One region of the Paraliobacillus sp. JSM ZJ581 genome, then DNA from elsewhere that is predicted to be linked to it. Evidence: riboswitches for the same ligand, from Rfam matches in the RefSeq annotation. Region 1 holds a riboswitch; the other holds the start of a gene.
The links. Region 1 has a riboswitch for FMN ahead of ACH6CY_RS10885 (ECF transporter S component). Riboswitches for the same ligand answer to the same signal wherever they lie in the genome.
Positions count from the first base shown of each region.

Region 1 (5,892 bases):
ATTAGGAGGAAAAAAACAAATGAACTTCAATGATACATTAATGGGGCATTTAGAGATGAAGCTAATCACAAACCAGGCTAATTTGGTTGAAATAAAGATGCCTGTGAATAACAAAACAAAACAACCAATGGGATTTCTGCATGGTGGAGCCAATGTTGCATTAGCTGAAACTGCCGCAAGTGTTGGTGCATTAGCTAATATTGATCAAGCAACACAACTTGTATTCGGAATGGAGATAAATGCAAATCATATAAAAAGCAAACGTGATGGATGGGTAATCGCTCAGGCGACACCTAAACATATTGGAAAAACAACAATGGTCTGGCAAATAGATATTGTTGATGAAGCTGAAAAACTCATTTCTACTGCTAGATGTACAATTGGAGTGAAGAAGAAGATCGCATTCTAATTCTTAAAGCTATATTATTTGTGCTAAATAAATTCGTCAAACATTTTTTAATCTATATACATTTTAAATGAGAGGAAGATACAAAATGAAGATTGATACTCCTAACATTCACACCGAATTAAAGGCTAAAAATTTTCATGATATTCTTTATGAGGAAGATCCAACATTTAACTCGTGTATCATAAGCAACAGTCTATTTGAAAATGAAATATTAGATGGTGTGCAGCTAGCAAATGTAGTAATAAAAAATAGCAAGTTTTCAAACACAGATTTTGGTAGGATCGACATGCTTGATGTACGCTTTGAAAATTGCGATTTATCTAATGTTAATTTTGGGAATGCTTCCATTCATAGAGTAGCATTTGTAAACAGCAAATTAGTTGGTACTAGTATTGCAGAATCAAGTTTAGGAAATGTTACATTTGAAAATTGTGTATTAAGCTTAGCTATCATAGCAAATTCAAAATTAAAAAATGTTATCTTTAAAGAAAATGCACTCCAAGATACAGATTTTTATGACTGCAAACTAAAAAATGTAGCATTTGACGTATGTAACCTTAATGGCACAAAGTTCAACCATACATCACTAAAAGGAATTGATATAAGTACTTCTACGTTTAGTCAACTAGTCGTTTCTATCGAAGACTTAAAAGGGTGTAAAGTATCAACCTATCAGGCAATCCAGTTTTCAAGCTTACTAGGATTACAAATCACAGACTAAAACAGCATTTCATCCCCCCCTGCCACCCCATAACAATTATTATACTTAATATAAGACAAACAAAAAGAGAAAGGACGTTGTGTTTGAAATGCCCTTTCTCTTATTACTCAATCATCAAATTAGTGAAACGTAATTCTTTTTTGATCAATCCACGGTTTTAGCTTAACAAATAACGGTATAAATAAAGCAGTCAAAATAACTCCTTTAATAAAATTGAATGGTAGCGTCCCGCCTAAAACAGTAGCTAACTTCACTCCGTTACTCATTGTCTCCCACCCCATTAGCCAACTATAAGCGGGCAAAATGATAAGATAATTCAAAACACTCATTCCAAGAGCCATTACAACGGTACCAGTGACGAGACCGGTAACAATACTTCTCTTACCTTTTAATTTATGGTATAGAAGCGCTACTGGGTAAATAAACAAAGTTCCAGCAATGAAATTGGCTACAGCTCCTACAGGATCACTTGCACCTGTATAAAGCAAATAAAGTGCGTTCTTTATAGCTTCTACTAAGATTCCCACCACCGGTGTGAATAGCAATCCTGCAATTAAAGCTGGCACTTCACTAAAATCAATTTTCAAGTATGGTGGTAAAAATGGTATCGGGAAATTGATAAAGAGTAAAACCATTGATATGGTACCTAATAATGCAATAATAATTAACTTTAACAAATGTGATGATTGCATCACGATCTTCCTCCTTCATCTTTATCGATTCCATGCTTACTATTGATGAAGGGAGAGCAACTATCTTCCCTAACAAAATAAAAACTCTAAAACCACTCGTGGGGGGCTTTAGAGTTCAAATGTATTAGGAAATAAAGGCATAGTAATTATACCTTCTTGCTCCGTATCTTCTCCCATCCAGACTTTAACTGTCGGCTCTGGACTCTCACCAGATCCACCGCAAAATGCGGGTCACGGACTTCAAGCTAATCGCTTGTTACCGTCGGTCGGGAATTACACCCTGCCCCGAAGATAGAATCGATATTTAATTACATACATTATACAACGAACTGTAATCTTTGTGAAGTGCTTTGCATGTATATTTTTTCACAATTTAGTGACATAGCACATTTTACTAGTTTTCAAGTGGATTTAAACTTTCTTTTCCAGTCATCGCAGCAATCATTTCTACTAATAAATCAATTTCTTCGTCTATATCCTTTATGCTCGCAGTTTCGACTGGGGAATGCATGTAGCGCAATGGCAATGAGACGAGACTGACGGGGACACCTTTTCCTGTTAAGCGCATCTTATCTGCATCTGTCCCAGTCATTCTTGGTGTCAATTCATATTGTACCTTCATGTTTAAACGTTTCGCTGTATCTTCTAATAGTTTATTTATTTTTCGGTTAATTGGTGCACCTTTTGCTAAGACTGGTCCCCCATCTAACTTTATATCACCGTGCTTATTCTTGTTAACATTTGGATAGTCAGTAGCAAAAGTTACGTCACATGCGATTGCCATGGTCGGTTCAATACTAGCAGCAGCAAAATAAGCGCCACCCATATTCGTCTCTTCATTCACAGTACTAGCAGCGTAGACACCCACATTGATTTCTTTCTTGGAAAGCCTTCGAAGTACTTCAGCAACAATAAATGCACCAGTTCGATTATCCAATCCACGTCCAGACACATAACGATCCATCAATATTTCTGGTTCTCGTTTGTAAACGGCTAAATCACCAATTTGTACAAATTTCTCTATTTCTTCTTTTGATTTTGCACCACAATCGATAAATATATCTTCTAAGTCAAAATCGCCTGTTATTCCACCATGATGTTGTGCATTCACTCCGATAACTCCTGTAATTGTTTTGCCATAACCAAGAATAGTCACTTTCATTCCTATTGCTGCTTTTGGATTGATTCCACCCATTTTTTCTACAAATAAATAACCTTGTTCATCTATTCGATTAACAATAAGTCCGATTTCATCACAATGTCCTGCTAATAAAATTTTAAATGGTGCCTCTTTATTTAAAACTCCTATTGCGTTACCTGCATGGTCGGTAATAATTTCGTCAGCAAACGGTTTGACCTCTTCTATCCATTTTTTCTGAATCTCCATCTCAAAACTAGATGGAGAAGGCGTTTGTAATAGTTCCAATAAAAATGCTTGTCGTTCTTTTTCCATTATGTAAGACCTCCTAAATAATCTACTAACATCATATCAAATTTTCAGGCAATACTACATGTAACAACAACTATATAAGGATGCGCTAGGAAAATAAATTTGCAAAGAGGTTGAGCAGTTCGTTTTATGTTGCTTTTTGTATCAAGCACATAATAGAATATCCAAACTGATATGCATGATTAATGCTACAAAGAAAGGACGAAGAAATGTACTTATATAAATTTATGACGTATTACTTCCGATTACCTGTTTTAATTCGATTACTCTTAACAGTAATCACCTTAATGTTCCTATTCGGATTCAGTATTCATTTAATAGAACCTGTTCATTTTCCAACTGTTTTTGAAGGTATCTGGTGGGCATTTGTCACTGGATCGACCGTTGGTTATGGTGATTTTGTTCCTTTAAGTACGTTCGGTAAAGTAATTGGCATTTTGTTAATTTTAGCAGGTGGGGGACTCGTCACGTTTTATATGGCAACCATCTCCGCTGCTACAATTAGAAGAGAAGAAGAAATAGCGAAAGGAAATACAACGTTTAAGGGAGAAAATCACATCATCTTTATTGGGTGGAACGAGCGAACACGACAATTATTAAAAATGATGCAAACATATCAAAAAAAAGAGCCCTTTGTATTAATTGATCACTCTTTAAAACAATTTCCACATAAAGAACATGCCTGTCATTTTGTTAGAGGCAATCCAACTTCTGATGAGGTATTACAAAAAGCAAATATTAAAAGTGCGGCTTATGCAATTATTACTGCTGATCCCGCAAAAAAAGAACAAGAGGCGGATCAAACAAGTATTTTAACAACAGTTGCAATAAAAGGAAACAATCCCGATATCCATGTGGTCACAGAAATTTTAACAAAAGAACAAGTTTCAAATGCAAAAAGAGCAGGAGCTACAACAGTTATTCGATCCAACGATTTCATGGGGACACTGTTTTTTCAAGAAATTTTCCATGTATCCACCGTACAACCCTTTGATTTATTCATCCAAATCCTTGCAACACAACAATTCTCTTCTATACACATTCCTACAAATTTAATAGGGCAAACATTTTTAGAAGCCTCAACTAATTTTGTTTCGGAAGAGCGATTATTGATTGGAGTAATAAGGGAAGACAAGATGTGGGTGAACCCTCCTTTTCATACAGCTTTACACAAAAATGATCAATTACTTTTATTGACACCGATGACTTAAGGTCCTCTGTCAAATGTGGTGGTGTGATTTTCACTCCACCATCTCTTTTATTAAACTTATATTATAAATAATGTGTAACAGACATTTTCACTAGTTTTACTTTCAAGAGTGTTCATTAAATCCATTGTATCGAACACTTGAACGAATATTCTGGTCTCAAACGATCAATAAACTCGATTTATCAAACACATCACACGATTTTCTGGTCTCAAACGATCAATAAACTCGATTTATCAAACACATCACACGATTTTCTGGTCTCAAACGATCGATAAACTCGATTTATCGAACACTCCTGCTCTATTTTTCGCTACGAACGATTGAAAACCCAATTTAATAGACACTCTTACACCATTATTTTACCAAGTGTATCTTCGGCTCGTGCTGTTCCCACAGGACAAAGAACGCTTCGGAAGTAATAGAAAATCACACTTCACTTTCGAGGAATCTCGCATATTTCGTCAGCTAAGACGTTTTTATAATAAAACTTTTCTAATCTCTTGTCCCACAATATTTTCTTTTTCAAACGTTCAAAATTTTTAATGCCATAAGACATCCCTTTTGTCACTTTTATCATGTTGTTCACATCATCAATGTATCCGTTAGTAAAGGGATACATGAAGGACTGAAGAATTTCTTGTTTCCAACGTTTAAATGTCTTCACCACCTTATGAAAAGCGTCAATAGTTGACGTTTTCATTGCTGACAGGCATATCTCTAATCCTTCTTTGACAGTCTTTTGATTACTTTCTTTAAACTATTTATCCAGCTTGTTTTTCAAGTAGTATACCTCATCTAATCGGACATCTATTTTGAGTAATTGTTTTACTGTTTCTCGTTTTTCTTCTGTCAATTTACAGGTGGACATCCAAGGTGATTTTTTCCTTCGTTTCATACGAATGCGAGCCTTCTTATCTAACGTTCGTTGCATTTCACGTCTCACTTCATCTAGCACCCAATACACCTGGCGCATACAGTGAAAACAGTTGACGATAATTCATGCTTCTCCTAATTCATGACGGACTGCGTGTTTAAATGATTTGGATAAGTACATGACTACGATTTGAACAAGACTCGTATCACAACACACGATTGTAAGTACCTATTTGGTGAACATGTCTGTTTCTTCACCGCTGTAATTAAACTCTACATAAAAGGCATCTAATTCACTACGCATATTCCAAATATCCATATGCTTGTCTGTAATCCCTAGCATTGCTATGGTAAAATTGTTTTTGCACGCTTTTCCTCTCCTTTTCCTTTTTGTCTACAACTTTAGGGTAACAAAAGAGAGAGAATTGCGTGTATTTTTTTGCTTCTATATGAAGGTTTGATAGATCAAGGACACCACCACATTTAGTATATAGCATGACTTAATGAAGCACGATGGAGCAAGCAAATTAAAAAGG
Region 1 covers NZ_JBISEP010000019.1:25,950-31,841, forward strand. Annotated here, with positions in the region: gene ACH6CY_RS10875 (hotdog fold thioesterase) at 20-409, shown strand; gene ACH6CY_RS10880 (pentapeptide repeat-containing protein) at 495-1,130, shown strand; gene ACH6CY_RS10885 (ECF transporter S component) at 1,250-1,822, opposite strand; FMN riboswitch at 1,984-2,119, opposite strand; gene ACH6CY_RS10890 (M20/M25/M40 family metallo-hydrolase) at 2,217-3,275, opposite strand; gene ACH6CY_RS10895 (potassium channel family protein) at 3,458-4,483, shown strand; partial or broken gene ACH6CY_RS10900 (transposase) at 4,917-5,480, opposite strand.

Region 2 (5,892 bases), on a different contig from region 1:
ATAAGAGTCTGCTAAGCGCGCTAGATCAACTGCAGCTTCTGTATGCCCCGCCCGTTCTAATACACCTGCATCTTTTGCAATCAGTGGAAATACATGCCCTGGCCGTTTAAAATCTGTTGCTATAGATTGTGGGTCAATTAATTTTTGAATCGTTGATGATCGTTCATATGCACTAATCCCAGTATGTGCATCTTTATAGTCGACACTAACCGTAAATGCCGTACCGTGTAAATCGGTATTCCGAGTAACCATATCCTCTAACCCTAGCTTACTAGCCGATTCCTTCATTATTGGCGTGCAAATTAACCCACGTCCTTCTTTTGCCATATAGTTAATCACTTCAGGAGTTGCATGTTCTGCCAAAGCAACAAAATCTCCTTCATTTTCTCTATTCTCATCATCAACAACAATAATTACTTTCCCTTTTTTTAATGCTGTTAAGGCCTCTGGTATCGTGTTTAACATAACTGTTTCCTCCTAATCAATGAACCCATGATCTCTTAAAACATGTTTAGTAATTTGACTAGTCTGTTTGTTTCCTGCGTTATTTCTTATCAAATTTTCCATATACTTCGCTAACATGTCGTACTCTAAGTTAACTAGATCGCCTTGTCGTTTCTCACCTAAAATCGTCTTCTTTTGTGTTTCAGGGATTAAGGAGATAACAAAATAGTCTTTTTCCACGTCAAAAATAGTTAAAGATGTGCCATCTACGGTAACAGAGCCTTTTGACATCAAATACTTCATATCCTTTTTATCTACTTTAATTGAGAAATATCGTGCATTTGCTTCCGTCCATATTTTTGAAACCTTCCCTACCTTATCAACATGACCTGATACAAAATGTCCACCAAATCGACCATTTGCGTGCATGGCTCTTTCTAAGTTGACATCCGTACCTACGTGAACTTGTGATAAAGATGAAAATCGAAACGTTTCCGGCATCACATCAACAGTAAATTGATCGGAAAGAAATGAAGTAACAGTCAAGCATACACCATTTACAGCTATACTATCGCCAACTTTCACATCCGAAAGAATCGTCTTCGCTTGAATGACTAGACTTAAACTATTTGCTTGTTGTTTTACAGATAAAATCGTTCCTTTTTCCTCAACAATTCCGGTAAACACTTACTCCGCCTCCTGTTTTGGATGAGCAATTACTTTTATATCTAACCCAATCTGTTTTATTGAATCAATAATCAACTCTTGTGCGTCCACCATCTTGTCTGGTGATTCTCCAGTAACTGTCGTATATGCGTCTGATCCACCTAATAGTTTTGGAGCAATATACCAATGACAGGATTGAAATAATTTTCCAGATAGAAATGAACCGTGTAACGTACTCCCTCCTTCCACATATAAAGATTGAACCCCCATTTCACCAAGCTGATCTAAAATCGCTGTCAATTGAATGATGGGTGTCGCTTGCTGTAATAGTTTCACGTGAGGAAATGTATTTTGAAATGCGTTAGTTTTTGCTTTACTTCCACACACAATCCATGTAGGTGCTTGGTGATCACGTAGAAGATTACTTGCGTGATTTATCGATAAATGGGTATCTAAAACAATACGAATGGGATTTATTCCACCTTGGGGTAGTCTAGTGGTTAACTGCGGGTTATCTTGTTGAATCGTGTTGACACCGACCATAATAGCATCATGGATAGAACGCTCACTATGAACATCAAGCCTTGCTTCTTTAGAGGTAATCCACTTACTATCGCCTGTTTTGGTTGCGGTTTTACCGTCTAACGTCATAGCTGCTTTTAAAGTTACATATGGTCGTTTATATGTCACGTAATGAAAAAAATGTTTATTTATCTCTAACGCTCTTGCTTCCTTCATTCCAACTTCTACTGCAATTCCTGCCTGCTTTAATTTTGCAATCCCTTTACCTGCTACTTTGGGATTCGGGTCAACACAAGCAATATATACTTTTTTCACATGACGATCGATTAATAAGTCTGCACACGGAGGTGTTTTTCCATCATGTGCACAAGGCTCTAAGGTTACATATACCTCTGCACCTTCTGCTTTTCCCCCCGCTTGATCGATTGCAATCACTTCTGCATGGGCATGACCAGCTTGCAAATGGCTCCCCATACCTACAATACGTCCATCTTTAACAACTACTGCACCAACTGATGGATTAGGACTTGTTTGTCCCATTGTACTCTCTGCTAGCGATAACGCAATGTCCATGTAATTTTCCTTGTTCATATGCATCCACTCCTTTGTTGTGGAAGCATAGAAAAACCCCAGATCAGTTGATTCTGGGGCTTTATTAGCGTCAATAAATAAACATATCTTATTAGCTATGTTTGTTCGTCATTCCTTTTCCCATCCAGACTTTCACTGTCGGCTTTGGATTTTCACCAAATCCACCTTCACACATATGTGCTCCGGGTCACGGACTTAAGATAGTTACACCATCTATCACCGTCGGTCGGGAATTACACCCTACCCCAAAGGAATTACCTATTCGATTGTTCACAGTTTAACATAGTTAATTCAGATACTCAAGTGTTTTTCTTTTGCATATCTATGCACTTCTGTTTTTTCTTGTACATTGAATCGCCTTATAATAGCTAAACCTAACTGTTGTAAATAAGACAAATCCAAGTACTGCACCTAGTGTATTAAAAAACAAATCATCTACAGTCGCCAATCGCGTTGGTGTGAAAAATGTTTGGGTTAACTCTATCGTTAATGAGGAAGAAAAGCCCATTAACAAAACAATAAATAAATGTCTTGTATGTTTAAATAAATATGGAACAAAAATACCGAGCGGGACGAATAATAATACATTCCCTAGAGAATATAACAATTGATACATTAGATACCCATCTGCCATATGAAGTAAATTATAAAAAAGATTGATATCAAAACTAATTGCGCCTTCTTTTGCTAGTTCATTAGTGAAATAAAATGGCTCCATAGTTAAATAAATCACTGATAGTAAATAGACAAAAAACAGATTTATAATTACTTCTCTAAAAAACCGAAATTTTCCTTTATGAGATAAATATCGGTTTCCTCTATACCATAACCATAACAATGTCAATATCGAGTAGATGACGGTGGGATCAAGACTAATCATTTGTTAAATCCTTTCTTAACTTTCATTCATTATATCCATATCTATGTAAACAAACTACTTGTCCATTCTAGTTTTTTTTATTCTAGTACAGTTTTAACCATTTAGTTACCTTCACTAAAGCGTGTTTATATCATTCGTGTGTGAACATAAATTATTGACTTTCATCATGTGAATCTTACTATAGTCGGCATAGCTATTTTTTTCAAAAATAAATGCAGCATACCTCATAAAATAGGTATGCTGTAAAGTGAGCGATTTAATCTTCTCCTATAATACGAACTTCTCGTTCCAGTTCAACACCAAATTTTTCTTTGACGGTTCGCTGCACCATCTCTATTACAGCAATATAGTCGGATGCCGTCGCATTATTTTTATTGACAATAAAACCAGCATGTTTAGTTGAAACCTCTGCACCACCAACACCTTTTCCTTGTAAATCACTATCCTGAATAAGCTTTCCAGCGAAATAGCCTGGTGGTCGTTTAAATACACTGCCACATGACGGGTACTCTAACGGCTGCTTGGACTCTCTTTTATACGTTAGGTCATCCATCACTGCTTTAATTTCCTTCTCTTCTCCGGGCTGTAACCGGAAATGCGCTTCTAGTACAATATATCCTTTTTCAGGAATATTACTAGACCGATAACTTAAATCTAATTCGGATGCATCAAGTGTTAATAACGTACCACTCCGATCAACAACAACCGCTTTCTCTAAGCAATCTTTAACTTCTCCTCCATAAGCACCTGCATTCATATACAAAGCGCCTCCGACTGTCCCTGGAATACCGCAGGCAAATTCAAGACCTGTTAATTTTTCATCTAATGCACGATAAGATACGTCAATAATACGTGCACCACTCTCAGCAATGAGTAAATCTCCATCACGACGGATGCTAATAAAGCGTTTCGGACTCATCACAATACCACGAATCCCACCATCACGTACAATCAAATTTGATCCATTCCCCAATAAGGTAAACGGAATTTTCGTCTTATTCGCATAACGAATAATCGCTTGCACTTCTTCTATACTAGCTGGTGTAACAAAGAAATCTGCTTTCCCACCTAGTTTTGTATACAAATAATTTCTTAACGGTTCATTTATTAAAATATTTTCTTTAGCCGTGAGTTGGTTTAATTCTTGTAAAACAATAGACATTTGCTCCATAATTATCATCCTTTAAACTGTCATAATGACACATGTCATAAACTACACAACCTAAATTATAGCAGGAGACTAGCCTATTAGCCAACATAGATTTTCGGAAATTTTTGTATGTATATGTCAGATCACTTTTGCTCCAAGTGTACTAGTGAAATGCGCAAGTGCCCATTCATGTCCTGGTTGATTAAAGCTAGCAACTGCATCTTTATGAATCACAATGTTAAATCCTTTATTGTAGGCATCCACCGCTGTATGTAAAACACAAATATCTGTACACACACCAATGATATGCAGTTCTTCAATTCTCCGTTCTCTAAGTTTTATTTCTAGATCAGTTCCAGCAAATGCGCTGTAACGTGTCTTATTCATATAATAAACATGTGATTTTTCCTCTATTTGTTTGTATAACGTATGCAATTGCCCATAAAGCTGTCTTCCTTTAGTCCCTTCTATATTATGAGGTGGAAACAATTTTGCCTCAGGATGATAGTTATCCGTTTTCTCATGTTTATCAATAGCAAATACGATAAAATCCCCAGATGCCACAAATTGTTTTGTAATAGCGATCACCTGATCTTCAATTACTTGACCTGGTTCTCCACAAGTTAACTTTCCGTCTTCTGCAACAAAATCATTCGTATAATCCACATGAATCAAAGCACGCTTTGCCATTTTATTCACTCCTATGATCATATTGTAAACCATCTAAAATAAATTGTATCACATGTTCAATCTCTTGTTCCTCATTTATTATAGACTCCGTCATGAAAATATAACGATGTAATATAAATCCCAATATAGTCGATAGTATAAACCGAAGACTTGTATCTACTGGAAAATCCTTCAACTTTCCTTTTTGCTGTAAGCTTTCCACCCTTTCTTTCACATTTGGATAAACTTTTAGTAGAAATGTTTGTTTAAACGTTTGTTGTATTTCTGGATGAAAAGCTATTTCTTGAAGAATGATTCGAATCATTGAAACATTTTTCTTTACAAATCTTACTCGATTGTATATAAATGTACGTAATAGCTCCTCTAAATCAATCTTGTCTGGATCAAACACTTCTTTTATCATTTGATCAGCAAAATAAGGAACTGCCAACTTCAAAATACCTGGTTTAACAATTGCCATTAATAAATCTTTTTTCGAAGGATAATGACGAAAGATAGTACCTTCCGCAACACCTGCCTGTTTAGCAATTTCGCTAGTAGATGTTGCTGCATATCCATTTTCAGCAAAGTTTTCAATTGCCTTAGTTAAAATAGCCGCCTTCTTTTCTGTTAATTTAACTGGTTCTCCGTCCACTTCTAATAATTGTTGAATATAACCTTTGTCCATTATTGTTTTCACCCTTATTTACGATATACTATCAGTGTAACTAGGTTGAGGATAAAAAATAAGCTGGAAAATCCAAGCAAAATGAATAGATCTAAGCTAACCTCACCAAAGCCATTTTCTTTAATCATAACATCTGTTAGTGCAGAGGCACCATATTTAATTGGCATGACTCGACCAATTCCTTCTACCCATGCAGGTGCATTATCTAATGAAAACAACCCTGAAAAAAATGCTTGCGGAACAATAACAATCGGAATGAATTGCATCATTTGAAATTCATTT
Region 2 covers NZ_JBISEP010000005.1:123,126-129,017, reverse strand. Annotated here, with positions in the region: gene ACH6CY_RS05145 (bifunctional 3,4-dihydroxy-2-butanone-4-phosphate synthase/GTP cyclohydrolase II) at 1-465, opposite strand, end outside; gene ribE (riboflavin synthase) at 478-1,131, opposite strand; gene ribD (bifunctional diaminohydroxyphosphoribosylaminopyrimidine deaminase/5-amino-6-(5-phosphoribosylamino)uracil reductase RibD) at 1,132-2,223, opposite strand; FMN riboswitch at 2,332-2,480, opposite strand; gene ACH6CY_RS05130 (VanZ family protein) at 2,546-3,067, opposite strand; gene murB (UDP-N-acetylmuramate dehydrogenase) at 3,360-4,265, opposite strand; gene ACH6CY_RS05120 (cysteine hydrolase family protein) at 4,392-4,943, opposite strand; gene ACH6CY_RS05115 (TetR/AcrR family transcriptional regulator) at 4,945-5,610, opposite strand; gene ACH6CY_RS05110 (ABC transporter permease) at 5,625-5,892, opposite strand, start outside.
Region 2: linked by a shared signal. The riboswitch ahead of ribD (bifunctional diaminohydroxyphosphoribosylaminopyrimidine deaminase/5-amino-6-(5-phosphoribosylamino)uracil reductase RibD) and the one ahead of ACH6CY_RS10885 (ECF transporter S component) in region 1 are both predicted to bind FMN.